3 regions of the Micromonospora sp. NPDC002296 genome follow, and region 3 is predicted to be linked to each of the others. Evidence: predicted binding sites of a transcription regulator. Region 3 holds the regulator's gene; each other region holds the start of a gene.
The links. The regulator HrcA, encoded in region 3, represses chaperone genes, less so after heat shock. The targets are predictions, from matches to a motif close to GGTTNGCACNCTCNNNNNGAGNGTGCNAACC.
Positions count from the first base shown of each region.

Region 1: a site for HrcA is predicted at 4,322-4,352, ahead of groL (chaperonin GroEL). Genes of this name have one in related genera too.
Region 2: a site for HrcA is predicted at 4,441-4,471, ahead of groES (co-chaperone GroES). Genes of this name have one in related genera too.

Region 1 covers NZ_JBEOWQ010000003.1:273,190-282,685, forward strand. Annotated here, with positions in the region: gene ABT023_RS04485 (GNAT family N-acetyltransferase) at 1-576, shown strand, start outside; gene paaN (phenylacetic acid degradation protein PaaN) at 697-2,370, shown strand; gene ABT023_RS04495 (GNAT family N-acetyltransferase) at 2,450-3,043, opposite strand; gene ABT023_RS04500 (cold-shock protein) at 3,270-3,473, shown strand; gene groL (chaperonin GroEL) at 4,546-6,168, shown strand; gene ABT023_RS04510 (hypothetical protein) at 6,244-6,489, opposite strand; gene ABT023_RS04515 (GNAT family N-acetyltransferase) at 6,640-7,578, opposite strand; partial or broken gene ABT023_RS04520 (S8 family serine peptidase) at 7,727-9,496, opposite strand, start outside.
Region 2 covers NZ_JBEOWQ010000004.1:120,732-130,227, reverse strand. Annotated here, with positions in the region: gene ABT023_RS05090 (sugar ABC transporter permease) at 1-227, opposite strand, end outside; gene ABT023_RS05085 (ATP-binding cassette domain-containing protein) at 224-1,033, opposite strand; gene ABT023_RS05080 (sugar ABC transporter substrate-binding protein) at 1,067-2,158, opposite strand; gene ybaK (Cys-tRNA(Pro) deacylase) at 2,421-2,900, opposite strand; gene ABT023_RS05070 (THUMP-like domain-containing protein) at 3,018-4,226, opposite strand; gene groES (co-chaperone GroES) at 4,611-4,919, shown strand; gene groL (chaperonin GroEL) at 4,991-6,634, shown strand; gene ABT023_RS05055 (hypothetical protein) at 6,734-7,978, opposite strand; gene ABT023_RS05050 (WhiB family transcriptional regulator) at 8,085-8,468, opposite strand; gene ABT023_RS05045 (helix-turn-helix transcriptional regulator) at 8,723-9,496, shown strand, end outside.
Region 3 covers NZ_JBEOWQ010000023.1:54,988-64,483, reverse strand. Annotated here, with positions in the region: gene ABT023_RS18935 (SDR family NAD(P)-dependent oxidoreductase) at 1-526, shown strand, start outside; gene ABT023_RS18930 (16S rRNA (uracil(1498)-N(3))-methyltransferase) at 536-1,270, opposite strand; gene dnaJ (molecular chaperone DnaJ) at 1,327-2,472, opposite strand; gene hrcA (heat-inducible transcriptional repressor HrcA) at 2,547-3,569, opposite strand; gene ABT023_RS18915 (DUF4870 domain-containing protein) at 3,818-4,426, shown strand; gene hemW (radical SAM family heme chaperone HemW) at 4,466-5,689, opposite strand; gene ABT023_RS18905 (enoyl-CoA hydratase family protein) at 5,708-6,490, shown strand; gene ABT023_RS18900 (hypothetical protein) at 6,681-7,544, shown strand; gene ABT023_RS18895 (phytanoyl-CoA dioxygenase family protein) at 7,765-8,667, shown strand; gene ABT023_RS18890 (MOSC domain-containing protein) at 8,740-9,384, opposite strand.

The DNA of each region.
Region 1 (9,496 bases), on a different contig from region 3:
CTCGCCGAGGTCCGCCGCCGGCTCGACGCCGCCCGGCTCGACCCGGCCGCGCTCGACGCCCTGCTCGCCGAAGCCCGGCCCCGCGCCGCCGGCTACCGCACCGTCCGCTGGCGGGGGCCCGCCCCCGAGGAGTACGTCGCCGACGTGGCCCACCTCGAAGGCCGGCTGATGACCGACGCCCCGCTGGGGGACCTGGACTGGGAGCCGGAGCGGATCGACGTCGAGCGGATGCGGGGCATGGAACGGGCGCTCGACGCCCGGGGCCGCCGCCGCTACCACCACGGGGCGGTGCACGTGGCGTCCGGCCGGCTGGTCGCCTGGACGCTGCTCGACGTCGGCCCCAGCGCGTCGTGGCACGCGTTCCAGCAGATCACCATCGTCGACCCGGCGCACCGGGGGCACCGGCTCGGGCTGCTGGCGAAGGTGGAGAACCTGCGGTACGCCCTCGCCCACGAGCTGGAGCTGCGCTTCGTGGACACCTTCAACGCGGTGGCCAACGGGCACATGATCGCCATCAACGAGCGGCTCGGCTTCCGCCCCGTCGACGCCTGGACCGACTGGCAGCTCACCCTCTGACCGGCCCGCCGTCGCGGCGCCCGGCTGCCCGGCCCCGCGCCGGCCGGGGCGGCGTCCGGCACGCCGGCGGCGGTCGTCGGCCCCTACTGTCCGGTTCGCGGCTGGGGCATGATGGCGGGCATGACGGAGACCCCGCATCCCCTGCACGACAGGCACGCCGACACCCTCAACCGTGCGCTGACCGCGATCGCGGAGCGTGGGCACTGGTCCGCCTACCCGGAATCACCCAGCCCCCGGGTGTACGGCGAGACCGCCGCCGCCGACGGCAAGGCGGCCTTCGAGGCGTACCTGAACGGCGACTTCCCGCTCGACCAGCCGGGTGCCGGCGACCGGGTGGCCACCGAGGCGAGCCCGTTCGGGCTGGAGCTGAACGTCAGTTATCCGCACGCCGGCGCCGACGAGCTTGTCGCCGCCGCCTCCGCCGCGCTGCCGGCCTGGCGCGACGCCGGCCCGCAGGCCCGGGCGGGGGTCTGCCTGGAGATCCTCGACCGGCTGCACAAGCACGTCTTCGAGCTGGCCAACGCGGTGCAGTTCACCAGCGGACAGGCGTTCGTGATGGCCTTCCAGGCCGGCGGGACGCACGCGCTGGACCGGGCGCTGGAGGCGATCGCCTACGCGTACGCGGAGATGACCCGGCTCCCGGGGACGGCCGGCTGGGAGAAGCCCGCCGGCAAGGGCGACCCGCTGCGGATGACCAAGACGTTCCACGTGGTGCCGCGCGGGGTGGCCCTCGTCATCGGCTGCAACACCTTCCCGACCTGGAACTCGTACCCGGGGCTGTTCGCCTCGCTGGTCACCGGCAACCCGGTGGTGGTCAAGCCGCACCCGCGCGCGGTGCTGCCGCTGGCCATCACCGTGCGCTACGCCCGGGAGGTGCTCGCCGAGGCCGGCTTCGACCCGAACCTGGTGCTGCTCGCCCCCGAGGCCCCCGGCGAGAAGCTCGCCTCGACGCTCGCCCTGCATCCGGCCGTGAAGATCGTCGACTTCACCGGCTCCACCGAGTACGGCGACTGGCTGGAGGCCAACGCCCGGCAGGCGGCGGTCTACACCGAGAAGGCCGGCCTGAACACGGTGGTGATCGACTCCACCGACGACTTCGCCGGGATGTGCCGCAACCTGGGCTTCACGTTGACCCTCTACAGCGGCCAGATGTGCACCACCTCGCAGAACATCCTGATCCCGTCGGGCGGCATCGCCACCGACCAGGGGCACAGGAGCTTCGACGAGGTGGCCGCCGGGATCGCCGCGGCGGTCGGCAAGATCACCGCCGACCCGGCCCGGGGGGTCGAGCTGACCGGGGCGATCGTCAACGACGGGGTGCTGGAGCGCCTCGACGAGGTCACCAAGGTCGGCGAGGCCGTGCTGGAGTCGCGGGCCGTCGAGCACCCGGCCTTCCCCGGCGCGGTGGTCCGCACCCCGACGATCGTGAAGCTGGCGGCCGGCGACACGGGGACGTATTCGCGGGAGTGGTTCGGGCCGATCTCGTTCGTCATCGCGACCGACTCCACCGCGCACGGCCTGGAGATCCTGCGCTCCACGGTGGGGGAGAAGGGCGCGCTGACCGCGGCCGTCTACTCCACCGACGAGGCGGTGCTGGATGCCGCCGAGGCGGCTGCGGTCGACACCGGGGTGCACCTGTCGTGCAACCTGACCGGGGGCGTGTTCGTGAACCAGTCGGCGGCGTTCTCCGACTTCCACGGCAGCGGGGCCAACCCGGCCGCCAACGCGGCCCTGACCGACGGCGCGTACGTGGCGAACCGGTTCCGCGTCGTGCAGAGCCGCCGCCCCGCCTGACGGGGGCGCCCAGGGGCCCTCCCGGCGCACGGGCGTCGGCCGGGCCCCTGGGCATCCCCACCCCTGGGCACCGGGGCGCTCAGGCCGGGCGGCGCATCTGGAGCTCGTGCAGGGCGGGAATCACCGGGTGGGGAACCCGGACGCCCGTGTCCACGAAGCCCAGCCTCTGATACGCCCGGTAGGCGCGGTCGTTGCCGACCACCACCTCCAGCATGAGCTCGGGCCGGCCGCACTCGCGGGACCAGCCGGCCACCGCGTCGATCAACTCCGCGAGCAGGCCGGTGCCCCGCCGCTGCGGGGTTACGTAGACGGCGTACACCACGGTCAGGCCCGGCTCGTCCGGGGCGACCGTGCCGCCGGCGTGCCCCAGGAACCGGCCGACGGGACCGCCGGGGCGGCCGGTGCCCGGGTCGGCGACGAACTGCGCGGTGTGCCGGCCGACGGCGACCGAGGCGATCCGGGCCGCGTAGTCCGCGTGCGGGCGGGCGGCGGCGTCCGCCAGGGTCTCCAGGAAGGCCAGCGGGGCATCGGCGAGCATCTCCAGCCGCAGCGCGCGCATCCGGGCCGCGTCCCACGGAGTCACCCGGCGGACGACGCCCGCCCGCGTGGCCGGGGCGACCGTCCTGTCCGGCGCGGGACGCCCGGCGGCCGACGGGCGGGGACCTGCTGTCATCCCGCATGCTTACCGCAGTGACGCCCGCCTATGTGGCTCCGGGTCGAGGTCGGTCCGATATCGCATGATTTGCGGTCGTGCGCCTGCGTGACGGCTCGTGTACCGTGCGATTTTGGTCACTGAATTCGGGGTCGCCGTCGACCCTGGAACCGGTGGTCCGGGGCCGCCGGTTCGCGCCGGCGTCCCGCCGATTTCTGGCAGGCCGCGCGACGTGAGGAAGTGCACCGTGGCACAGGGCACCGTGAAGTGGTTCAACGCCGAAAAGGGCTACGGCTTCATCGCCGTCGACGGGGGGCAGGACGTCTTCGTCCACTTCTCCGCGATCGAGATGGACGGCTACAAGGCGCTGGACGACGGACAGCGGGTGGAGTTCGAGATCGCCCAGGGGCAGAAGGGCCCACAGGCCGAGCGGGTCCGCGTCGTCGCCTGACGCCCCGATCAGGTCCGGGGCCCGTGGCTGGGCGGGCCCGGGCCCACCCGCCCGCGACCGCGGCGGACGGGGCAGCCAAGCCGGATGCGTCAGTCGGATTCCGTGGCCGGATGCGGTGGCCGGGGCGTTTGGCCTGATGCGGTGGCCCGGGGCAGGACGGCGACGCGGGACTGGGTCCCGACGCGGGGCTGCCTCTCCGCCGCGCCGGCTGCTGCGCCCCGCCGCGCCCCGCCGGCTGCTGCGCCCCGCCCCGCCCCGCCGGCTGCCCACCCGTCGGCGCCCGGTCGGACCCTGACGACGTCCTTGCCGGCGCCCGCGCTGCTGCTGGCGGCACGCCCCGTACCTTGATTCCCGGCCGCACTCCGGTCCCGCCGCCGGCACCTCACGCCGCCCGGCGTCCCATGCCCCCCGGTGCGCCCCGGGCCGGGCCCGCAGCCCGCCGGTTGCCTCAAGCTTCCCCCTGCCTGCCTGCCTGCCGGTCCGTGACGGGCCGCGTGGAGCCGGTTCGGCCCGGTGGCGCCCTTCGAGTTCGGCACCGCCGGTCCTGCCCGCGTCAGTTCCACGTCGTCGGCCCTGCCCCGCCCGCCGACCCGGGTCCACCAATTCGCCCCGCCCGCCGGCCGACGCGGCGCGGCCGGGAACTCCCGTACGCGATCCGGACGTCCCGCCCACCTGACCGTCCCGGTCGTCGCGTACCCGGGCGACGGCGTGCGGTGGTCCGGTGACCGCCGCCGGCAGGCGGGTGAACTTGGCCGAGCCGACGGCCGGACAGCGCTGGTCAGGGCTCGCGGACCGGGTCCGGACGCGGCATCGTGCTTGCACTCGGCAAGGCAGAGTGCTAAACAAGTCATTGGCACTCGCATACCGTGAGTGCCAATGGTCGGGACGGTGGGGCCACGGGCTCCCAGCGGGCAACCGCGGGGTGGCGCATGGCCGGTCGTCGCGGGCTATCCGGCCCGGCCGAGGAGACGTCGTCGTCGCCAGGTGGCGACGTCCCAAGGTGCGTACACCAGGCGGTTCATCCGGGACACACACTCGGGTGGCCCGTGAGTGTCCAGGAGGACAACGCCGTATGGCCAAGATGATCGCGTTCGACGAAGAGGCTCGCCGTGGCCTCGAGCGGGGCATGAACCAGCTCGCCGACGCCGTGAAGGTGACCCTCGGCCCCAAGGGCCGCAACGTGGTGCTCGAGAAGAAGTGGGGTGCCCCCACCATCACCAACGATGGTGTGAGCATCGCCAAGGAGATCGAGCTCGAGGACCCGTACGAGAAGATCGGCGCTGAGCTGGTCAAGGAGGTCGCGAAGAAGACCGACGACGTCGCCGGTGACGGCACGACGACGGCGACCGTCCTGGCCCAGGCCCTGGTCCGTGAGGGCCTGCGCAACGTGGCCGCCGGCGCCAACCCGATGGCCCTGAAGCGGGGCATCGAGGCCGCCGTGGCCAGCGTCTCGGAGGAGCTGTCCAAGCTCGCCAAGGACGTCGAGACCAAGGAGCAGATCGCCTCCACCGCCTCCATCTCCGCCGGTGACAGCACCGTCGGCGAGATCATCGCCGAGGCGATGGACAAGGTCGGCAAGGAAGGCGTCATCACCGTCGAGGAGAGCAACACCTTCGGCCTGGAGCTTGAGCTCACCGAGGGCATGCGCTTCGACAAGGGCTACATCTCCGCGTACTTCATGACCGACCCGGAGCGTATGGAGGCCGTCTTCGACGACCCGTACCTCCTGATCGTCAACAGCAAGATCTCCTCGGTGAAGGACCTGCTCCCGATCCTGGAGAAGGTCATGCAGTCGGGCAAGTCGCTGCTGATCATCGCCGAGGACATCGAGGGCGAGGCCCTGGCCACCCTCGTGGTCAACAAGGTCCGTGGCACCTTCAAGTCGGTCGCCGTCAAGGCGCCGGGCTTCGGTGACCGCCGCAAGGCCATGCTGGCCGACATCGCCATCCTCACCGGTGGCCAGGTCATCAGCGAGGAGGTCGGCCTCAAGCTGGACGCCGTCGGCCTCGACATGCTGGGCCGCGCCCGCAAGGTCGTGGTGACCAAGGACGAGACCACCATCGTCGACGGTGCCGGCGACGCCGAGCAGATCCAGGGCCGGGTCAACCAGATCCGGGCCGAGATCGACAAGAGCGACTCCGACTACGACCGCGAGAAGCTGCAGGAGCGCCTGGCCAAGCTGGCCGGCGGTGTTGCGGTGATCAAGGTCGGCGCGGCCACCGAGGTCGAGCTCAAGGAGCGCAAGCACCGCATCGAGGACGCCGTTCGCAACGCGAAGGCGGCCGTCGAGGAGGGCATCGTCCCGGGTGGTGGCGTCGCGCTGGTGCAGGCCGGCAAGACCGCCTTCGAGAAGCTGGACCTGACCGGCGACGAGGCGACCGGCGCGCAGATCGTCAAGATCGCGCTGGACGCCCCGCTGCGGCAGATCGCCGTCAACGCCGGCCTTGAGGGTGGCGTGGTCGTCGAGCGCGTCCGCAACCTCGACCCGGGCCACGGCCTCAACGCCGCCAGCGGCGAGTACGTGGACCTGCTGGCCGCGGGCATCATCGACCCGGCCAAGGTCACCCGGTCGGCGCTGCAGAACGCCGCCTCCATCGCGGCGCTCTTCCTCACCACCGAGGCCGTCGTCGCGGACAAGCCGGAGAAGACCCCGGCTGCCCCGGCTGGCCCGGGTGGCGGGGACATGGACTTCTGAGTCCAGCTCCACCGAACGCCGAAGGGGCGGGCCGCTGACACGGCCCGCCCCTTCCGTCGTCTGCCGGCCCGCCGGTCACGTCGGCAGGTGTCGCTGGTTGCGTCGCTTCCGGGTCCGGTCGTACGGCGGGTGGATGCGGATCGGCTCGTCCACCAGGACCACCTGCTCCTCGGCCGGGGGCGCGTCGTCCTCCGTCATCTCCGCGAGCTGCTCGGCGTCGCCGTAGTCCAGCCGGTCGAACGGCAGCTGCCCCGGGATCTCCTCGACCGGCACCCAGGTGGCGCGCTGCGCGTCGTCGGTCTGCTCGTTGTCCGTGGTCATGACCGCCTCCTCTACCCAGACGGTAGGGGCCGTCGATGGCCGACGCGGCCGAACGGCGCTATACAGGCCCATGCCCGTTTCGCCGCCGGCCTGCCACGCACCCCGCCGCCCGGCCTGCCACGCAGCACTCGGCGGCCCGGGCGTCCCCGCTCATCCGGCGGGCGGCAGCGCCTTGCGGTACAGGAAGAAGACGCGCTCGATCCTGGCCCCCGCGCTGCCCGAGTAGAAGGGCACCGGGCCGACCCAGCCGATCTGGGCGGATTGCACCCCCTCGGCCCGCTGGTCACGCAGGCACCGGCGTAGCAGCACCCCGCCGATCCCCGTGCCCTCCGCCTCCGGGGCGGTGCCCATGGGGCCGAACCAGCTCGGCCGGGACGAGCCCCAGGCGGCGAAGCCGAGAACCGTGCCGGCCCGTTCCGCCAGGTGCGCCCCGGCGCCGGGGCGTCCCAGCGAACCGGCCAGCTCGCCGTCCCACGCGCCGCCGAAGGTGGACCGGGCGAACGCGGCCAGCGCCGGCAGGTCCGCCGGCTCCGCGCGCCGCACCGTGACGCCCCGCTCGGCCAGCCGCCGCTCCGCCGGCTCCGTCGTCCGCAGCGCGGGCGATTCGTCGTACGACAGGTCGGCCGTCATGTTCCACGCCGTGCGGTCCTGGGCGTAGCCCAGCGCCAGCGCGGCGCAGACCGCCGGGGTGTACCGCACGTCGATCCCCGGCCAGGCGTAGTACGGCGGGTTGCCGGCCAGCAGCACCTCGGTCGCGCCCCGCCCGGCGAGGAGGCGCTCGGCGCGGGTCAGCAGGGCCCGCCCGACGCCCCGGCGGCGCCGCTCGGGGGCCACCGCCACCAGGTCGACGTGCCCGACCGGGGGCTCCCCGCCGGAGAGCGAGGCGATCAGCGCGCCGACGAGCTCCGCCCCGTGGTACGCGCCCAGCCCCAGCACCGTCCGGTCCGCCCCGGCGCGGGTGTGCAGGGTGTCCACCACGGCCTCCGCCTCGGCCGCGTCCTCCGGCAGGTCCAGCGCGCGCCGGCACAGGTCCACCACGGCGGGCAGCGCGTCGGGGGTCAGCTCGGCCAGGGTGGTCTCCACGTCCATGGTCGCCGACCCTAGATCAACGACCCTCCCGCCGCACCTGCCACGACGTCCCGCCGTACCTGCCGGCGGTCTGTCGCCCCGGCGGGCGGGTGCCGGCGGGGGCGAGAGGCACCTCCCGCGCCGGGGCGTCGACGAGGGCCCCCACTGGTCATCCGCCGCGGGCGGCGCGGACGGCCGCGTACGCGTCGACGAGACCGGCGCCGGTGATGTTCGCGTCGCCGCCGCAGGCGTCCGCCGGGTTGCGGGAGCGGTACGTCGCGCCGGCCGGGGTGGCGGTGTCCCGCAGGATCCGCCGGGTCCGGTCCAGGTCGCCCACCAGTGCCGGGTTCGCCGACCACATCAGCGCCACCACCCCGGCCACCTGCGGGGTCGCCATCGAGGTGCCGTCCAGCGTGGCGTACGTGCCGCCCGGCATCGCGGAGAGCACCCCGACGCCCGGGGCGACCAGGTCCGGCTTGCTCCCGCCGGGCACCGGCCCTCGGCTGGAGAAGGAGGCGACCTCCCGGTCCCGGTCCACCGCCCCGACCGTGAACACGTCCGGGTACGGCGCCGGGGGGTCCTCGATCGACCCGCAGCCCGGCCCGGTGTTGCCGGCCGCCGCGACGACGAAGATGCCGGCCGCGTCCAGCGCCGCCGTCGCCGGCCGCAGCGCAGCCGGGTCGCAGCCCTCGATCGGCGGGCAGCCCCACGAGTTCGTCAGTACCTGTGGGGCCCGCTCGGGCCGCCCGTCGGTGAACGGGTCGCCGCCGGTCGGGAACGGGGCCAGCATGAACTGGAGACAGTCGAGGTAACGGGCCGGGCTGCCGAGGTTGCGGTCCAGGTTCACGCAGCCGACCCAGCTGGCCCCCGGGGCCACCCCGATGCCGCCGCGCCCCACCGCGCTGCCCGTCGTGTGCGTGCCGTGCCCGCCCTGATCGGTCGGCGCCGTCGTGCGGTCCCACGGGTCGTACCAGGAGTCGTCGCCGCCCCGGAAGCCGGCGGCCAGCGCCGGGTGCCGGCCGTCCACCCCGGAGTCGGAGCTGCCCACCACCACGCCGGCGCCGGTCACCCCCAGCCCGGACCAGACCCGGTCCGCGCCGATCAGGGACACGTTCCAGGCCGGCCCGGCCGGTGCCGGCGCGTCGCCCCGGCTGGTCGGCGCGGCGGCCGGCAGCGGGCGCAGCCGCTGGCTGACCAGCACCCGGGCCACCTCCGGCCGGCCGGACAGCCAGGCCCGCACCGCTGGGCCGCCGTCCACCTCGATCGCGTTGACCAGGTAGTACGGCGTCGGGTCGAGCCGCAGCCGGGCCAGGTCGCGGCGCAGGTCGGACTGGGTGCGCTCGGCCGTGGCGACGAGCCGCCGGTAGACCTCCCCGGCCCTGGCGTCCCGGCCGGCCCGGCCCGGCACGCCGGCCTGGATCCCGCGCAGGTCGGCCTGCTCGCGCAGCACCACCAGCAGCCGCTCGCCGTGCAGGCCGGGCCGGCCGGGCCCGAGGTACACCGCCGCCGCCCCGGCGAGCAGGACCACGGCGGTCGCCGCCGCCACCGGCCGGCTGGGCGTCCCGCCGCGCGGGCGGGCCAGCAGCACGCCGTACGCGACGGACAGCACCGCGGCCACCGCGAGCCCGGCGGCGGCGGTGGCCGCCACCCAGTACGGCACGTCGCGAGTGGCCGCCAGAATGAGGGTGATCTCCTCCGGGTCGGCGAAGGCAAGCGGCCCGAGAACGCCGAGCCCGACGAGCCAACGCGCCGGGCCGGGCCCGGCGGACCCGCCCGCGCGGGCGGCGGGGGCCTGGAGGGCGGCCAGCACGAAGCCAAGCGGCGGCAGGGTCAGCAGGGCGGGCAGTTGGGCCCCGGACTGCCCGACCCCGGCGGCGACGACCAGCAGCGCCACCCCGGCGACCAGGCCGCCGACCAGCACCAGCCGGGCCGGCCGGGG
Region 2 (9,496 bases), on a different contig from region 3:
GTGACCGCGGCCCCCTGGGTGAACAGGTTGGCGAAGTTGGCGGCCGAGAAGAAGACCGGCCGGACGATCGCGAACGCCAGGCAGAGCACGACGAGGGCGGTCACGGCCGGCAGCAGGCGCAGGTCGCCGTTGCGCAGCCGGGCGAGGTAGTCCCGCACGTGGCTGCCGACGGAGGGCTCCGGGGCGACGTCCGGGGACCCCTCCCGCTTGACGACGGTGGCGGTCATCGGACGGCTCCCCAGGTGGTGGCGTCGGCTCCCGTGCCGTGGACGCCCGGTTCGGCGTGGCCGAGGGCGCCGGAGCGGCCGGAGGTGATCAGCTCGACCACCTGGGCGTGGGTGATGTCGATGGTCCGCACCTGGGCGACCAGTTGGCCGAGGTAGAGCGCGGCGATCCGGTCGGAGATGGCGAAGACGTCGTTCATGTTGTGCGAGATGAGCACCACGGCCAGGCCGTTGTCGGCCAGCCGGCGGACCAGCTCCAGCACCTGGGCGGTCTGCGCGACGCCCAGCGCGGCGGTCGGCTCGTCGAGGATGACCAGCCGGCTGTTCCAGAGCACCGCCTTGGCGATGGCGACGGTCTGCCGCTGCCCGCCGGAGAGGCTGGCGACGTGCTGGCGCAGGAACCGCACCGTCCGGATGCCCAGGCTGACCAGGGTCTCGGCGGCCATCTGCTCCATGGCCGACTCGTCCAGGACCAGGCCGTTGCTCCGCTCCCGGCCGAGGAACATGTTCTGCACGATGTCGAGGTTGTCGCAGAGGGCGAGGTCCTGGTAGACGACGTCGATGCCCAGGGCCGCGGCGTCCCGGGGGCTGTTGACGCTCACGGGGCGGCCTTCGAAGAGGAACTCGCCGGAGTCGGTGGGGTGGATGCCGCTGATGCACTTGACCAGGGTCGACTTGCCGGCCCCGTTGTCACCGACCAGCGCGGTCACCTCGCCCTCGTGGACGGACAGGGCGACGTCGCGCAGCACCTGGACGGGGCCGAAGCTCTTGTCGATCCCGCGCAGTTCCAGCAGGGGGGTTGCGGACACAGGGTCTCCTCCGTACGACGGTCGGCGGGCGGGTCAGCTGATCCCGGCGGCGGCGCACCGCTCGGCGTACGGGCCGGCGCAGAGCTTGTCCCGGGCGACGTAGCCGTCGGCCACGACGTCCTTGACGTTCTGCTGGTAGATCGCCTTCGGCTCCAGCAGTACGGCCGGCACGTCCCGGCCGCTCTCCGGGTCCCGGACCGTCTGGCCGGTGTCCCGGCGGACGCCGTTGGCCAGCGAGACGGCCAGCGCGGCGGCGGCGTCCGCCTGCTTCCGGATCGCCTTGTACACGGTCATGCACTGGTCGCCGGCGAGGATGTTGCGCAGGCCCTGCACGTCGGCGTCCTGCCCGGTCACCGGGACCTTGCCGTTGAGCTTGTTCTTCTTCAGCACCGAGACGGCGGCGTTGCCGAGGCCGTCGTTGGCGGCGAGCACCCCGTCGATCCGGCCCTCGGTCCGGGTGAGCATCTGCTCGAAGAGCACCCCGGCCTGCGCGTTGTCCCAGTCCGGCACGGGCTGGTCCGGGCCCCTGACGTACGTCCCGGAGGCGAACTTCGGGCCGAGCACCGAGTCGTACCCGGCCTTCAGCTCGGTGGCGTTGTTGTCGGTCGGCGAGCCGTTGAGGAACGCCACCACCGGGTTCTCGACGCCCTGGTCGGCCAGGCACCGGCTCAGGCCCTCGCCCTGGAGCCGGCCGACGGCCTCGTTGTCGAAGCTGACGTAGTACTCGGCCGAGCCGCCCAGGGTGAGCCGGTCGTAGTCGATGGTGGCGACGCCCTGCGACCTGGCCCGGTCCAGCACGGCCCTGCCGGTGCCGGAGTCCAGGTTGACGATCATCAGCGCGGTGACGCCGGCGGTGAGCATGCCGTCGGCGATGGTGGAGAAGCTGGACTTGTCGCCCTGCGCGTTCTGGATGATGTAGTCGACCCCGGCGGCCCGGAACGCTTCCTCCAGGTACCTGCGGTCCGCGCCCTCCCACCGGGCGCTGGTCCTGCTGTCGGGCAGGATCACCCCGATCTTCGGCGCTCTGTCGCTGCCGCCGACCGCCGCGTTGCCGGGGCCGCAGGCGGCCGTGCCGCCGGTGGCCAGCACGCCCACGACGGCGAGGGTGAGGAAGCCCTTGCGCATGTGCGGTCCTTTCGGGGGTGGAGGGCGGGACGGCTTTTGTTGTGTCCGGCAACGTATTTCGTGCCGCAGGTCCGCCACAAGGCCGTCGAGGTCTGAAGTCTCGTCGGCCGCAGTAACAATTCGGCAACGCCCACGGCATCCTGCCGCCGCCCGTCGGGAGCGGGCATCCCGGCCCTGTGCTGCGCGGACGCGGCCCGGACCGCCGATTCGGGCCGCGTCCGGTGCGCGGTGGGCGAGCGGCGGCGGCGGGTGGGCGGTGGGGTCAGTGGGCCGCGATCGGGGCCGTGGCGGCGTCGGTGAGGGCGATCAGGTCGGCCGGGGCAAGCTCAACCTGGAGGCCGCGCCGGCCGGCCGAGACGTAGACGGTGTGGTGGGCCAGGACGGAGGCGTCCAGCACCGTGGGCAGGCGCTTGCGCTGGCCGATCGGGCTGATCCCGCCGCGTACGTAGCCGGTGGCCCGCTCGGCGACCGCCCGGTCCGCCATCGTCGCCCGCTTGCCGCCGAGCGAGGCGGCCAGCGCCTTGAGGTCCAGCTCGCCGGTCACCGGCACCACGGCCACGGCGAGCGCGCCGTCGACCTCGGTGACCAGCGACTTGAACACCCGCTCCGGGGGCACGCCCAGGGCCGCCGCGACGAGCGCGCCGTAGTCCGGCGCGTCCGGCGAGACGTCGTACGGGTGGGTGCTGTACCGGACCTTCCGCCTGTTCAGCAGCGCCGTCGCCGGAGTGCCCTGTCCCGCCATGCCCGACAAGCTAACCCGGGGTCGCCCGGCGGGCCACCGGAAACGGTAGACCGGTGCGGCGGAGGTCGGGCCCACCGGCCGGCACGACCGCACGGTGGGTGCGGCGGGCGAACCGGGTCAGCCCACCGGCCGGCACAGCAGCACGGTGGGCGCGCCGGCGACCCGGGTCAGCACCAGGCTCGCCGCCTCCGGGCCGGCCAGCCGCAGGTCCCGCCGCAGCTTCTCCGGCTCCAGCGCCGAGCCGCGCTTGAGGATCTCGACCCGGCCCACCCGGCGCTCGCGCAGCAGGGCGCGCAGCCGCTTCAGCGAGAACGGCAGTACGTCGGTGATCTCCAGGCAGCGGGCGAACGGCGTCGCGCCCGGCGTGTCGGCGTACAGGTAGGCGATGCTCGGGTCGGCGAGCGTGGCGCCCAGGACGTCGGCCAGCTCCGCGACCAGGTGGGCGCGGACCACCGCCGGGTCGGGGTCGTGGACGTACCGGCGGACCGGGCCGACCGTGGCCTCGACCGCGCCGGAGCCGATGAGCTGGTGGTGGGCGGCCGGCGCGGCGGCGGTGGGGGCCGGCTCCCGCAGCAGGGTGGCGCGGCGGGGGACCTCGGCGAGCCGTCCGCACCACAGGGCGGCCTCGACCAGGTCGCCGGCCACGCTCACCCACTCCGCCTCGGCTCCGGCCGGGATCAGCACGTGGTCGAGTCCGGGGGCCACCTTGACCACGGTGTGCGGCACCCGCTCGGCCAGGCCGGTGACGAAGTCCCACGGCGGCGAGTAGGCGTTCGGGTCGAAGATCCGCCGCCCGGTGCCGGCCCTGCGCCGCGCCGGGTCACAGAAGACCGCGTCGACCCGGGACACGTCGAACGCCGTGGCGTCGCCGCACTCCACGGTGAACGCGTCGGCCAGCCCGGCGGCCTCGGCGTTCGCGGCGGCCATCTCGGCGGTCACCGGGTCGGCCTCCACCCCGTACACCCGGATGCCGGCGCGGGCGGCGGCGAGCGCGTCGGCCCCGAGGCCGCAGCCCAGGTCGGCGAGGGTGCGCACCCCGGCCGCGCGCAGCCGGTCGGCCCGCCGGTCGGCGACCACCCGGCGGGTGGCCTGCTCCAGCCCGGGGCGGGTGAGGAACATGCCGGCGGCCTCCGGACCGAACTTGCCGACCGCCCGGCGGCGCAGCTCCGCCTGGGTCAGCGCCGCCGCCGCGAGCCCGGCCGGGATGCCGGCGGAGCGGAGCGCCGCCGCCGCGGCCAGCGGGTCACCGCCGGCCAGCCCGGTCGCCGCGGCGAGCGCGGCCGAGCCCTCGGGGGTACGCAGGGCGGCGAACTGGTCGAGATCCACTCGCCAATTGTCCCGGCTCCGGCCGGGCTGTTCGGCTGCGGGTCACAGCTCCCTTTCGGCGGCCTCCGACGAAGGCCACCGACGGTAGGGAGTCGAACACGGTGTGGCGAGGCGTCATCGGCGTGTCGCGGCTGCGAGCGGCGGAACTGTGGCGACACGACGGGTGGCGCGTTGGCACTCTCCTTGACGGAGTGCTAGCCACGGCCTAACCTGCGATTAGCACTCTCCCATGGAGGGTGCCAGCTTCCGGGCCCGTGCCCGGGCGCTGAAACGCCAGGCGGACCGGCACCCGCGACGACGGCCCCGCCCGGTGGCATGTGGCAGATTTACGCTGGTCGGCCCCGTCGACCAGCAACGAAACCAATACCCCAGGAGGGTATGCCCGTGACTACCGCGACCAAGGTTGCGATCAAGCCGCTCGAGGACCGGATCCTGGTCCAGGCGAACGAGGCTGAGACCACCACGGCGTCGGGCATCGTGATCCCCGACACCGCCAAGGAGAAGCCGCAGGAGGGCACCGTCCTCGCTGTCGGCCCGGGCCGGATCGACGACAAGGGCAACCGGATCCCGGTTGACGTCGCCGTCGGCGACACCGTCATCTACTCGAAGTACGGCGGCACCGAGATCAAGTACGCCGGCGAGGAGTACCTGGTGCTCTCCGCCCGCGACGTTCTCGCGGTCATCGAGAAGTAGGCAACCGATCCAGTGCCACTGCCCCGGTCCGGTTCGCCGGGCCGGGGCAGTGACGCTTCGAAGGGACATTGATGGCGAAGATCCTTAGCTTCTCGGATGACGCCCGGCACCTGCTGGAACACGGTGTCAACGCCCTCGCGGACACGGTCAAGGTCACTCTCGGCCCGCGCGGGCGCAACGTCGTCCTGGACAAGAAGTTCGGTGTGCCCACGATCACCAACGACGGCGTGACCATCGCCAAGGAGATCGAGCTCACCAACCCGTACGAGAACCTCGGCGCGCAGTTGGTCAAGGAGGTGGCGACCAAGACCAACGACGTCGCCGGCGACGGGACCACCACCGCGACCGTGCTGGCCCAGGCGATGGTCCGCGAGGGCCTGCGCAACGTGACCGCCGGCACCAACCCGGCCGGTCTCAAGCGCGGCATCGACCTGGCCGCCAGCAAGGTCTCCGAGGCCCTGCTGGAGCGGGCCGTCGAGGTCGCCAGCAAGGAGTCGATCGCGCACGTGGCGACGATCTCCGCGCAGGACGCCACGATCGGCGAGCTGATCGCCGAGGCGATGGAGCGGGTCGGCCGCGACGGTGTCATCACCGTCGAGGAGGGCTCCACCCTCGCCACCGAGCTGGACGTGACCGAGGGTCTCCAGTTCGACAAGGGCTTCATCTCGCCGAACTTCGTCACCGACGTGGAGGGGCAGGAGGCGGTCCTGGAGGACCCGTACATCCTGATCACCACGCAGAAGATCTCGGCGATCGAGGAGCTGCTGCCGCTGCTGGAGAAGGTCCTCCAGAACAGCAAGCCGCTGCTGATCATCGCCGAGGACGTCGAGGGCCAGGCCCTGTCCACCCTGGTGGTCAACTCGATCCGCAAGACCCTCAAGGTCTGCGCGGTGAAGGCCCCCGGCTTCGGCGACCGCCGCAAGGCGATGCTCCAGGACATGGCGATCCTCACCGGCGCCGAGCTGGTCGCCCCGGAGCTGGGCTACAAGCTGGACCAGGTCGGCCTGGAGGTGCTCGGCACCGCCCGGCGCGTCGTGGTCGACAAGGAGAACACCACCGTCGTCGACGGTGGCGGGCAGTCCAGCGAGGTCGCCGACCGGGTCGCCCAGATCCGCAAGGAGATCGAGGCCTCGGACTCCGAGTGGGACCGGGAGAAGCTGGCGGAGCGGCTGGCGAAGCTCTCCGGCGGCATCGCGGTCATCAAGGTGGGCGCGGCGACCGAGGTCGAGATGAAGGAGCGCAAGCACCGCATCGAGGACGCGATCGCCGCGACCAAGGCCGCCGTCGAGGAGGGCACGGTGCCCGGCGGTGGTGCCGCCCTGGCGCAGATCCGGTCGGTTCTCGACGACGATCTCGGCCTGACCGGCGAGGAGAAGGTCGGCGTCTCGATCGTGCGCAAGGCGCTGGTCGAGCCGCTGCGCTGGATCGCGCAGAATGCCGGCCACGACGGCTACGTCGTGGTGCAGAAGGTCGCCGACCAGGAGTGGGGCAACGGCCTCAACGCCGCCACCGGCGAGTACGTCGACATGGTGAAGGCCGGCATCATCGACCCGGTGAAGGTGACCCGCAGCGCGGTCTCCAACGCCGCTTCGATCGCCGGCCTGCTGCTCACCACCGAGAGCCTGGTGGTGGAGAAGCCGGAGAAGGCCGAGCCGGCCGCCGGGGGCCACGGCCACTCGCACGGCCACGGCCACCAGCACGGCCCGGGTTTCTGACGACGCCGTACGACACCGCGCAGGGCACGCCGTCACCCCGACGGCGTGCCCTGCCGCCCTTCCCGCCCCCTGACGGTGGTGGGCGCGCCAGGAGAACCGTCACCCGGTGGTGGGCGTGTCGAAGGGCGGTGGCGGGCCGAGGTAGGCGACCTCCGCCGCCAGCAGCACCGCCCACGCGGGCCGGAACGCCGGTGCCCGGCGGTCCAGCTCCGGCTGGAGGTGGCTGCGCCAGGGCCCGTGCCCGTCGTCGGCCAGCCACCCCGGCCACGAGTCGTAGCGCCGTTCGAGGGTGAAGCCGCCGGCGGTCGTCTCCAGCCGTAGGAAGATCCACTGCCCGTGCGCCGGGTCGGCCTCGGCCGTCCGGAGCCGGCGGACCAGGTCACCGGCCTGGCGGAAGGCCGCCCACCCGTCCTCGCCCGGGAGGCTGGCCGGGGCCGCCTCGCCCGGGTGCTGGCTGAGCGCGGTGTCGGTGACCTGGACGAGCAGCGAGCAGCGGCCGTCGCCGGCCGGGGACCGGCCGCGTGCCCAGTCGACGAGCTCGGTCAGCTCGGGGGTGGGCGCCGGGGCCGGGCGGGGTGCCTCCGTGGCCCGCCGCATCGCCGTCCAGACCAGCCGGTCGTGCTGGTCGTCGCTGAGCACCCGGACCCGCCGGGGCGGGGGCCCTGCCGTCGCCGCCACCGCCGGTGGTCGCCCGCCCGGGGTCAGCCCGGCCCGGGCCGCCATCGCCAGGCCGGCGGGCACGTCGACCGGGCCGGGCCGGAGCCGGCCGAGCAGACCGTCCAGCGCGCCCGCGTCGAGGACTCGGTCGGCAGCGGCGGCGAGCAGCCGACCGGCGGCCTCCGCCACCTCCGCTTCCTCGGCCCGCTCCGCCGCCTCGTCCGCCGGCTGGTACCCGCCCCACTCGAAGACCACCTCGCCCAGCTTCCGCCGGGCCCGGTCGTCGTCGAGCACCGCCCCGGCGGTGGCCCGCAGCCCGTCGGGCAGCAGCGGCTCCGGGTACGGCACCCGGGACCAGCCGCCGTCGTACCAGTAGGCGTAGCCGAGCTGGTCGGCCTCGGCATGCCGGATCAGCTCCGGCCAGGGCAGCCAGGCGGGGGCCCCGGCGAGCAGGTCGAGCGGCGGGCTGACGCCGACGGTGTCGCTGTACTCGTGGTCGTAGCCGAAGAGCACCGCCCGGCCGCCCTCGACACGCACCAGCCGCGCCCAGTTGCCCCCGTGGTCGTCGTGGTGGGCACCGTCCGCGTCGTACCAGTAGACGTCGTCGTGGCCGAGGGTGGCGAGCGCCGAGGCGACCGCGCCCCACCGGGCCCAGAGCGTGTCCGGATCCGCGATGTCGATCAGCATCCGAGGATCCTGGCAGAACGGTGGGACATCCGTCGGGCCGGGACGTGACACGACGCCGCGCCCCGGGTGACCGGGGCGCGGCGTCGGCGTGGGGTGGGCGCGGTCGTCAGGCGACGCTGCGCTGGGCCGACATCGCGGACTTGTGCGGGCGGCCGAGGCGGGACTCCAGGCGGGCCACGTCGACGCGGCTGTGCCGGCGGTCGGCCAGGTCCTCCCAGCCGACCGCGAGCAGCCGCAGCCGCTCCGCCTCGCTGAAGCCGCCCCAGACGCCGTACGGCTCACGGACGGACAGCGCGTGCGCGGCGCACTCGGCGCGTACGGGGCAGGCCCGGCAGACCGCCTTGGCGCCGGACTCGCGGCGCAGGCGGGAGGAGCCGCGCTCCCCGTCCGGGTGGAAGAACTGGGCGCTGTCGCGGCCCCGGCAGGCACCGAGCCGCTGCCAGTCCCAGAGGTCGACGATGGGTCCGGGCAGCCTGCGTACGTTCGACATCAGCACCCCTCCTCCCGCGGCACCGCGGAGACTCTCAGTTGACCGGATGTCCGGGGCGGCGGCCGCGCTGGCGCACCGATTTCCGGCTCGGGATCCCGGTACCCCGGCTCGCTCGGGCTCACACTTCTGTGATCGAAAACCTCGGACATTGCGCGGCTTATGCCCCATCTGTCGGAAAAGTTCGGAGGATTGCTGGGAACGCCCACCCGACCACACCCCGCCGTGGTCTGCTTCGGGTCGGAGAGGAGACCACAGTGCGTACTGTTCTCGTGTGCGTTCGGACACCGCTCGCCGCGCAGCAACTGAACTCCGCGGCGGCCCGGCTCGGACTGTCCGCCGCCGTCCGTACCGCCGTCTCCGATCCCGAGGTGATGTTGCGGTTGGCGGAGGGCCCGCCCGACGTGGTGCTCGCCGACACGGCGCTCACCCGGCCGGACAGCGCCGGCTTCGTGCGTCGGGTGCTGGCCCGCGCCCCGCAGGCCGCGGTGCTGCTGCTCGGGCCCGAGGAGTCCGACGCGGCCGCGGCCAGCATCGGCGCCGGGGCCCGGGGGCTGATCCAGGGCACCGACCACGACCTGACCAGCGCGGTGGCCAAGGCCCTGCTGCTGCTCTCCGCGCCGGGCCGGGCGACCCGGCACCGGGTGGCCGACCCGGCCCGGGACGCCGCGGCCGTCGGCGGCCAGAAGCGCCCCGCTCCGGCCGGCCGTGCCCCGAACAACCCCGGCCCGGCCTGGCCGGCGACCCAGGAGGGGCCGGGCGGCGTGCCGTCGGTGGTGCCCGTGCAGCGGGGCGACGACGAACCGGAGCCGGCCGGCGGCGAGACCGAGGAGCCGGCGAGCCCCCGGCGGGCCGCCCCGGCCCGGGGGGCCCGGGGGGCGGTCGGCCTGACCGAGCGGGAGCTCCAGGTGCTGCTCGGGATGGCCGAGGGCAAGAGCAACGCCGAGATCGGCCGGGAGCTGTTCGTCTCGGAGGACACCGTCAAGACGCACGCCCGCCGGCTGTTCCGCAAGCTCGGCGCCCGCGACCGC
Region 3 (9,496 bases):
CCTGGACGTGCTGGTCAACAACGCCGGGGTGTACGGCGAGCGGGACGCCCCGCACCCGGTCTTCGGCACGTCCTACGCCGACTGGCAGCGGCGCTGGCGGCAGGTGCTGGAGACCAACCTGACCGGGGCGGCCAACGTGACCTGGTGCGCCGCCCAGCACATGCGCGAGCGGGGCGGGCGGATCGTCAACGTCTCCTCCCGGGGCGCGTTCCGGGGCGAGCCGGACCAGCCGGCGTACGGGGCCAGCAAGGCGGGGCTGAACGCGCTCGGCCAGTCCCTCGCGGTGGCCCTCGCCCCGTACGGCATCGCGGTGGCCACGGTGGCCCCCGGCTTCGTGGAGACGGACATGACCACGGAGCACCTGGCCGGCGAGCGGGGCGCGGCGATCCGCGCCCAGAGCCCGTTCAACCGGGTGGCCCGCCCCGACGAGATCGCCGCCACCATCCACTGGCTGACCAGCCCTGAGGCGGAGTGGACCTCCGGCACCATCATCGACCTGAACGGTGCCAGCTACCTCCGCACCTGACCCCCGGGGTCACCAGCGGGTAAGGCGGGTGGAGAGGACCGAGAGTGCGGCCACGCCGGCCGTGGAGGTGCGCAGGACCGACGGGCCCAGGCGGACCGGGCGGGCGCCCGCAGCGGCGAAGGTGGCCAGCTCGGGCTCGGCGATGCCGCCCTCCGGGCCGACGACCAGCACGATCTCGCCCGCGTCGGGCAGCTCCACGGTGGTCAGCCGGTCGTCGGCCTCCTCGTGCAGGACGAACGCGGCGGTGGAGCCGGCGATCCGCCGGGCCACGGTGGCGGTGGACTCGTCGGGGGACCCGGCCAGCACCGGCAGCCACGCCCGGCGGGCCTGCTTCGCCGCCTCCCGGGCGGTGGCCACCCACTTCTCCCGCGCCCGGACGCCCCGGTCGCCGCGCCACTGCACCACCGAGCGGGATGCCCCCCAGGGGACGATCTCGTCCACCCCGACCTCGGTCATCGCCTGCACGGCCAGCTCGCCCCGGTCGCCCTTGGCGATGCCCTGCACCACCACCAGCCGGGGCACGGACGCGTCGACGTACCCCCGGGAGGTGATGTCGAGCTCCAGGCTGCCCCGGCCGACGGCGGTGACCACGGCGGACGCGGTGCCGCCCCGGCCGTCGGCGAGCAGCAGTTCCTCGCCCACCCGCAGCCGTTGCACGGTGGCGGCGTGATGCCCCTCGGGGCCGTCCAGGGTGAGCTGGGCAGCGGGGGGCAGCGACTCGACCAGGAACAGCGGCGCGGACACGACGATCAGGTTAGCCGCCCCGGCGGAACCGGGGCGGCGAGGCCGGAGGACCGGGGTCAGGAGGGGTGCCCGTTGAACGCGTCGCGCATCCGGGAGAAGAAGCCGCCCTGCTTGGACAGCTCGGCGACCTCCTCGCCCCGGGTCTTGGCGAAGTCGCGCAGCATCTTCTCCTGGTCGGCGTCGAGCTTGGTCGGGGTCCGCACGTCGAGGTGGACGTAGAGGTCGCCGCGGCCGGTGCCGCGCAGGTGCGGCACGCCCCGGGCGCGCAGCCGCAGGGTGCTGCCCGGCTGGGTGCCGGCCTTGACGTCCACCGTCTCCTCGCTGTCCAGCGTCTTGATGGTCAGCCGGGTGCCGAGCGCGGCGGCGGTCATCGGGACGGTCACCCGGCAGTGCAGGTCGTCGCCCTTGCGGGAGTAGACGTCGTGCGTGCGCTCGTGGATCTCCACGTACAGGTCGCCGGCGGTGCCGCCGCCCGGGCCGACCTCGCCCTGCTGGGCCAGCCGGATCCGCATGCCGTCCTCGACCCCGGCCGGGATCTTCACGGTCAGCGAGCGGCGGGTACGCACCCGACCGTCGCCGGCGCAGGTCGGGCAGGGGTGCGGGATCGTGGTGCCGTACCCCTGGCAGACCGTGCACGGCCGGGCGGAGACCACCTGGCCGAGGAACGTGCGCTGCACCGACTGGACCTCGCCCCGGCCGCCGCACGCCTCGCAGGTGGCCAGATGGGTGCCGGCGGCGGTGCCCGCGCCGGAGCAGGTGGTGCAGAGCACGGCGGTGTCGACGGTGATCGGCGCCTCGACGCCGAACGCCGTCTCGTGCAGGTCCAGCTCGAGCCGCAGGATCGCGTCGGCCCCCGGCCGGGTACGCGGGCGCGGCCCGCGCGCGCCGCCAGCCGCGCCGCCGAAGAAGGCGTCCATGATGTCCTGGAAGCCGACGAACGGGCCGGCCCCGCCGGGCCCGCCCGGGCCGGCGCCCCCGCCGCCCGGGGCCAACGGGTCACCGCCCAGGTCGACGATCTGCCGTTTCCGGTCGTCCGAGAGGACCTCGTACGCGGCGTTGATGTCCTTGAACTTCTCCTGTGCCTCCGGGTCCGGATTCACGTCCGGGTGGAACTGCCGCGCCAGCTTGCGGTAGGCGCGCTTGATCTCGTCGTCGGAGGCTTCCCGGCCTACGCCGAGGATGCCGTAGTAGTCCCTGGCCACTGCGTTCCCGTGTCCTCATGTTCGTCTCGCGTTGCGCCGGTCGGCGGCCGGAGCCGGCCGTCGGCCCTGACTGGTCAGTTCTGGGCCAGCAGCTCGCCCACGTAGCGTGCCACGGCCCGCACCGTGGCGATGGTGCCGGGGTAGTCCATCCGGGTGGGGCCGAGCACGCCCAGGCCGCCGAGCGCGGCCGCCCCCGACCCGTACCCGGTGCTCACCACCGAGGCGGCGCGCAGGTTGTCGATCTCGTTCTCGTCGCCGATCAGCACCCGGGTGGTGGTCGACTCGGCCTCGCCGATGAGTTTGAGCATCACCACCTCCTCCTCCAGGGCCTCCAGGATCGGCCGCAGCGAACCCTGGAAGTCCAGCAGGCCGCCCCGGGTCAGGTTGGCGGTGCCGGCCAGCGCGATGCGCTCCTCGTGCCGCTCGACCAGCGTCTCCAGCAGCACCGTGGACAGCGTGGTCATGGCCGGGCGCAGGTGCGCCGCCGACTCCTCGACCAGGGCCTGCACCAGCGGCGGGGTCTCCGACAGCCGGCTGCCGACCAGCTTCTCGTTGACCAGCCGGCGCAGGTCGGTGACGACGTCGGCGGGGACCGGCGCGGGCAGCTCGACCAGCCGCTGCTCGACCCGCCCCGTGTCGGCGATCATCACCAGCATCAGCCGGGTGGTGGAGATCGGCACCAGCTCCAGGTGCCGCACCGAGGACCGGGCCAGCGACGGGTACTGCACCACGGCGACCTGCCGGGTGAGCTGGGCCAGCAGCCGGACCGTGCGGTGCACCACGTCGTCCAGGTCGACCGCGCCGACCAGGAAGCGCTCGATGGCCCGGCGCTCGGCCGGGCTGAGCGGCTTGACCCGGGAGAGCCGGTCGACGAAGAGCCGGTAGCCCCGGTCGGTGGGCACCCGCCCGGCGCTGGTGTGCGGCTGCCGGATGTACCCCTCCTCCTCCAGCACCGCCATGTCGTTGCGGACGGTCGCCGGGGAGACGCCGAGCTGGTGGCGCTCGACCAGGGCCTTGCTGCCGACCGGCTCCTGAGTGGCGACGTAGTCCTCGACGATCGCGCGGAGCACGGCGAGCTTACGGTCGTCGAGACCCACTCCCCTTACCTCCTGTCGCACGTCGGTGCCCGTCGTCGCGGCGACGCCCCGGGGCCTGCCCGCAGGCCGGCGAGGCCTGGCACTCGACTGTAATGAGTGCCAGTCTACGTCGGCTGCCCCGTCGTCGGTAAGATCACAGACGGACCGTCGGTCCGGCCGCGGCACCCGGGACGCCGGCCGATCATCCCCTCGTACCCGACCAGTGTCGCTCTGGTGCCCACTTGTCGGCAGCCCCTACCGTGACGTGCATGACTGAACCACCTCGCCCTCCCGGAGCGGGCGACCCGGGCGGCTACCCGCCCGAGGGCAACCCGCCGTCAGCACCGTACGGCTCGTCGTACGAGCCCCCCACCGCACCACTGTCCGGCGCACCCGGGGCGGGCGGCTATCCCCCGCCCGGTGGCTATCCGCCGCCCTCCGGCGGCCAGCCCTCAGCGGGCGGCTACCCGCCCCCCGGTGGCTTTTCGCCCGGTGGCGGATATCCGACCGGCGGTGCGCCCTCCGGCGGCTACGCCAACAACGAGGACAAGACCTGGATCCTGGTCGCCCACTTCGGTGGCGCGGCGGGAATGTTCATGGGCGGCGGCATGCTCGGCTGGCTCGCGCCGCTGATCGCCCTCCTCGCCCGGGGCAACCAGTCGCCCACGGTCCGCGCCCACGCGGTGGCGGCGCTGAACTTCCAGCTCCTCTGGTCCGTCATCGCCCTGATCGGCTGGATCCTCACCTGCATCCTGGTGGGCCTGCTGATCGGGTTCGCCGCCATGATCATCGGCATCATCTTCGGCATCATCGCCGGCATCAAGGCGAACGAGGGCACCCCCTACCGCTACCCGATGACCGTCAGCCTGATCAAGTGACCCCGGCCGGCCGCTCCCCCGGCCGGTCGGGTCACCCCGTCAGGGCAGCAGGTCGCGCACGACCGCGTCGGCCAGCAGCCGGCCGCGCAGGGTGAGCACGGCCCGGCCGGCCGCGTACCCGGCCGGGTCGAGCAGCCCGCCGGCCACGGCCCGCTGGGCGCCGGCCCGGCCCGGGGCGTCCAGCACGTCCAGCGGCAGGCCGGAGGCGAGCCGCAGGCGCAGCATCACGTCCTCCATGTGCGCCTCGCCGGGCGTGAGCACCTCCCGGGCCAGGCCGGGGGACTCCCCCGCCGCGAGCCGCTTCGCGTACGCGCTCGGGTGCTTGACGTTCCACCAGCGCACCCCGCCGACGTGGCTGTGCGCCCCCGGGCCCAGGCCCCACCAGTCCGCGCCGGTCCAGTAGAGCAGGTTGTGCCGGCAGCGGCCGGCCGGCGTGCGGGCCCAGTTGGACACCTCGTACCAGGAGAAGCCGGCCGCGCCGAGGGCGGCCTCCGCGGCCAGGTAGCGGTCCGCCGCCACGTCGTCGGAGGGGTACGGCAGCTCGCCGCGCCGCATCCGCGCGGCCAGCCGGGTGCCGTCCTCCACGATCAGGGCGTACGCGCTGACGTGGTCCACCCCGGCGGCGACCACCTGGTCGAGGGAGGCCGCGAAGTCCTCGGCGCTCTCCCCCGGCGTGCCGTAGATCAGGTCCAGGTTGACGTGCTCGAACCCGGCGTCGCGGGCCTCGGCCGCGGCGGCGGTGGCCCGGCCGGCGCTGTGCCGACGGTCGAGTACCGCCAGCACCCCCGGGGCGGCGGACTGCATGCCCAGCGAGATCCGGGTGTACCCGGCCGCCCGCAGGGTCTTCAGCGACTCCGGCGTGACCGACTCCGGGTTGGCCTCGGTGGTCACCTCGGCGTCGGCGGCCAGCCCCCAGGTGCGGTCGATGCCGTCGAGGATGCGGGCCAGGTCGTCGGCGGGCAGCAGGGTGGGCGTGCCGCCGCCGACGAACACGGTGTCGACCCTCGGCGGCGGGGTGTCGCCGAGCACCCGGCCCGCGAGGGCCAGCTCGGCCAGCACCGTGTCGGCGTACGACTCGCGGCCGATCCCGCCGCCCAACTCGTCGGCCGTGTACGTGTTGAAGTCGCAGTAGCCGCACCGGCTGGCGCAGAACGGCACGTGCACGTACACGCCGAAGCCGCGCGCGCCGACGGCGCGGGTGGCGGTGGCGGGCAGCGAGCCGTCGACGGGGACGGCTTCGCCTTCTGGAAGGACGCCGGGCATGGCCACTAGTGTGCCCGCATGACCTCATCCGACGCGCTCGTGCGGGTCACCACGGCCCGCGGGGTGACCACCCTCACGCTGAACAGCCCGCACAACCGCAACGCGCTCTCCACGCCGCTGATGACCGAGCTGCTGGCCGGGCTGGCCGCCGCGGTGGCCGACGACGCGGTCCGGGTGGTCGTGCTCGACCACACCGGCCCGGTGTTCTGCTCCGGCGCCGACCTGAAGGAGACCGCCGCCGCGTACGCCGGCGGGACGGTCCCGGCGGGGATGCTCGGCGACGTGCTCGCGGCGGTCTGGGAGTGCCCGAAGCCGGTGGTGGCCCGGGTGGCCGGGCCGGCGCGGGCCGGCGGGCTGGGCCTGATCGCGGCGGCCGACCTGGCGGTCTGCGCACAGGAGGCGACGTTCGCCTTCACCGAGGTGCGGATCGGGGTGATCCCGGCGGTGATCTCGGCGACCGTGCTTCCCCGGCTGGCCCCCCGGGCCGCCGCCGAGCTGTACCTGACCGGCGACACCTTCGACGGCCGGCGGGCCGCCGAGATCGGCCTGGTCACCACCGCCGTGCCGGCCGACGGGCTGGACGCGGCGGTGGAGCGGGTGTGCGCGTCGCTGGTGCGGGGCGCGCCGCAGGCGCTGGCCGGGGCGAAGGCGCTGCTGCGCCGACCGCCGGCCGCCGACCTGGCCGCCGAGATCGCCGAGCTGGCCGCCGTGTCGACCGGGTACTTCCTCTCCGAGGAGGGACGCGAGGGGGTACTGGCGTTCCGGGAGAAGCGGGACCCGAGCTGGGTGCCGAACGCCTGAGGCGTTTCCCGGCCCGGCCGGCGGGAAAGCCGGCCGGCACCGCGCCCGTTGCGCCCGGACGCCGGGCCGGGCGGAACAGGCCGCCCGGGCGGAAAACGTGGTCGACTCGCTACGGAACGGAGCGAACCGGTCGGACCAGTCGGTCAGCGGCGACGGGGACGTACTCTTGGCGGACGCCGTCGAACAGGGGGTGCGGGTGCGAAGTCGGGCAGTCATCGCGGCCGGTGTCGTCGTCGCCGTCGTCGCCGCCATCGGGATCTGGCTCGTGGCCAGCCAGGTGGGTGAGCGCCTACGGCTCCCCCTGGCCAGCCGCACCTGTCTCGTGCAGGCGGACGGCCAGGTGCGCCTGGACGCCGACCAGATGGCCAACGCCGCCACCATCGCGGCGATCGGCACCCAGCGGAAGATGCCGGAGCGCGCCGTGGTGGTGGCCCTCGCCACGGCGTACCAGGAGTCCGGGCTGCGCAACCTCGACGGCGGCGACCGCGACTCCGTGGGGCTGTTCCAGCAGCGGCCGAGCCAGGGCTGGGGCACCGTGGAGCAGATCGGCGACCCGCGGTACGCGACCAACAAGTTCTACGCCGCGCTCAAGCGGGTGCGCGGCTGGGAGAAGATGCGGGTCACCGATGCGGCCCAGCGGGTGCAGCGCTCGGCCTACCCGGAGGCGTACGAGAAGTGGGCCGACGAGTCGCAGGTGCTGACCCGGGCGCTGCTCGGTCAGGCGACCGGGGCCGTCGCCTGCACCGTGGGGTCGACGCCGGTGATGCGCGGCGAGGCCGCTGCGGCGGCGCTGACCCAGGGCCTGAGCCTCGACTGGGGACTGTCGAGGACGGTGTCGCTGGCCGAGCTGACCGGGCTCGCCGTGCCGACCACCGACCAGCGCGACGGCTGGCGGTACGCGCACTGGCTCGTCTCGCACGCCTCCGACCACGGGGTGAAGCGGGTGCGCTTCGGCGGTTTGGAGTGGACCGCCGAGGGCGGCACCTGGGGTCGGGTGGCCGACGCCCCGGCTGCCGACCGGCGGGTCGTCGCGGAGGTCTTCGCCGACTCCTGACCGTCCCCGGGTCTCCCCACCGACGGTGATCGCACAATCCGGCATAGAGGGGCGATTTACCCGAGCCGGCACCCAATTGTCACCCTCCGCACCCGGCCGGCTGCCGATCGTCGGGCATCCGCCCGGTGCCGGCCGGGCGCGGCGCCACCCCCGATGCCGGCGCAGTACCATCGGCTGCCTGGGCCAGAAATGGTTTCCTCATGGGGAGGGGTACTACGCGGTGTTCGATTACGACGGCCGGACCGGCTACGAACCGATCAGCGACACCGATCGCAAGGAGTTCCACGAGCAGGGCTTCCTCCTGCTGCGGAACGTGCTGACGGAGGACCACCGGGCCGCCCTGGAGGAGGCCGTCGACCGCGTCTACGCGGAGGAGAAGGCCAAGGGCAAGACCACCAAGGACGGCACCCTGCACCTGCTGGGCTTCCTGGATCGGGACGAGCTCTTCGGCAACCTGCTCACCCACCCGATCGCCTTCCCCTACATGTGGGGCCTGGCCGGGTGGAACATCTACACCCACCACAACCACCTGGACGTCACCCCGCCGGCGGCCGAGCCGGAGAAGCCGTACTGGGGTTGGCACCAGGACGGGTACCGGCAGAACTCCGACCCGGAGACGATGGACCCGAACCTGCCCCGGCCGATGTTCTCGCTGAAGGTGGCGTACGTGCTCTCCGACCTGTCGGAGACCGGGCGCGGCGCGACCAAGGTGATCCCGGGCAGCCACCTGTGGAACTCGCTGCCCCGGCCGGACGACCTGACGGTGCACAACCCGGACCCGGAGGGCACGGTGGAGATCACCGCCAACCCGGGCGACGCGTTCATCTTCGACCGCCGCCAGTGGCACTCCCGGTCGACGAACCTTTCCACGATCACCCGCAAGATGCTCTTCGTCGGCTACACCTACCGGTGGATCCGCCCCCTCGACGAGCTGCACATCGACCCCGAGAGCGAGTGGTGGGCCAACCGCACGCCGGTGCAGCGCCAGCTCTGCGGCGAGGGCACCCACACCGCGAACTACTGGGGCATCAACTGGAACGGGTACGTCGACGACGAGATCCCGCTGCGCAAGGAGCTCAAGGAGCGCGGCCAGCTCGATCGCAACATCCCCTGGCTCCGCTGACGCCTTAGCCGAAGGGCCCTCCGCCGGCGCGCGTCGCGCACGGCTGGGGGCCCTTTCGCACGCCCGGCGCGGTCAGGCACGCCCCGCGTCGAGGCGGCGACGGGCCTTCTCCCGGACCGACTCCGGCAGTTCGGGGACGTCGAGCAGCCGGGGCAGCAGCTCCGGCTCCAGGGTGCCGGCCCGGAACACCTCGCCGACGGTGACCCCGTGCGCCGGCCGGTCCACCACCTCGACCGGGTCGCCCGCGCTGACCTCGCCCTCCCGCAGCACCCGCAGGTACGCCCCGGGCGCGGCCCGCAAGGTGAACCGCTTGATCAGGTCGGGCACGCCCCAGAACCCGGCGAACGTGGTGCACGGCGTGCGCGGCTTGGTCACCTGGAGCAGGGCCGAGCCGATCAGCCACCGCTCCCCGATCACCGCCCCGGTCACGTCCACCGCGTACGTGGTCAGGTTCTCGCCGAAGTCACCCTCCCGGACGGTGCGGCCCAACTCGGCCGCCCACCAGGCGGCGTCCTCCTCGGCGTACGCGTAGACCGTCTGGTCGGGACCGCCGTGGTGGGCCCGCTCGGCGATGAAGTCCCCCTCGACGCCGTCGGCCCGCAGCAGCACGGGCCCGTCGGCCGGTCGCTTGTCGATCCCGCTGCGGCCGGTCGCGTCGCCCGCCCACTCCGCCTCGGTCACCATGCCGAGGTTCACCGCCACCAGCCTGCCCGTCATGGCGTCAGCCTACGGCCGAGCGCCGGCGACCGCCGCCCCCGCAACGGCGGAGACCTCGCCGCCGGGCGACGGGCAGGGGCCCCGGACGCCACGCGCCCGGCCGGCCCCGGCC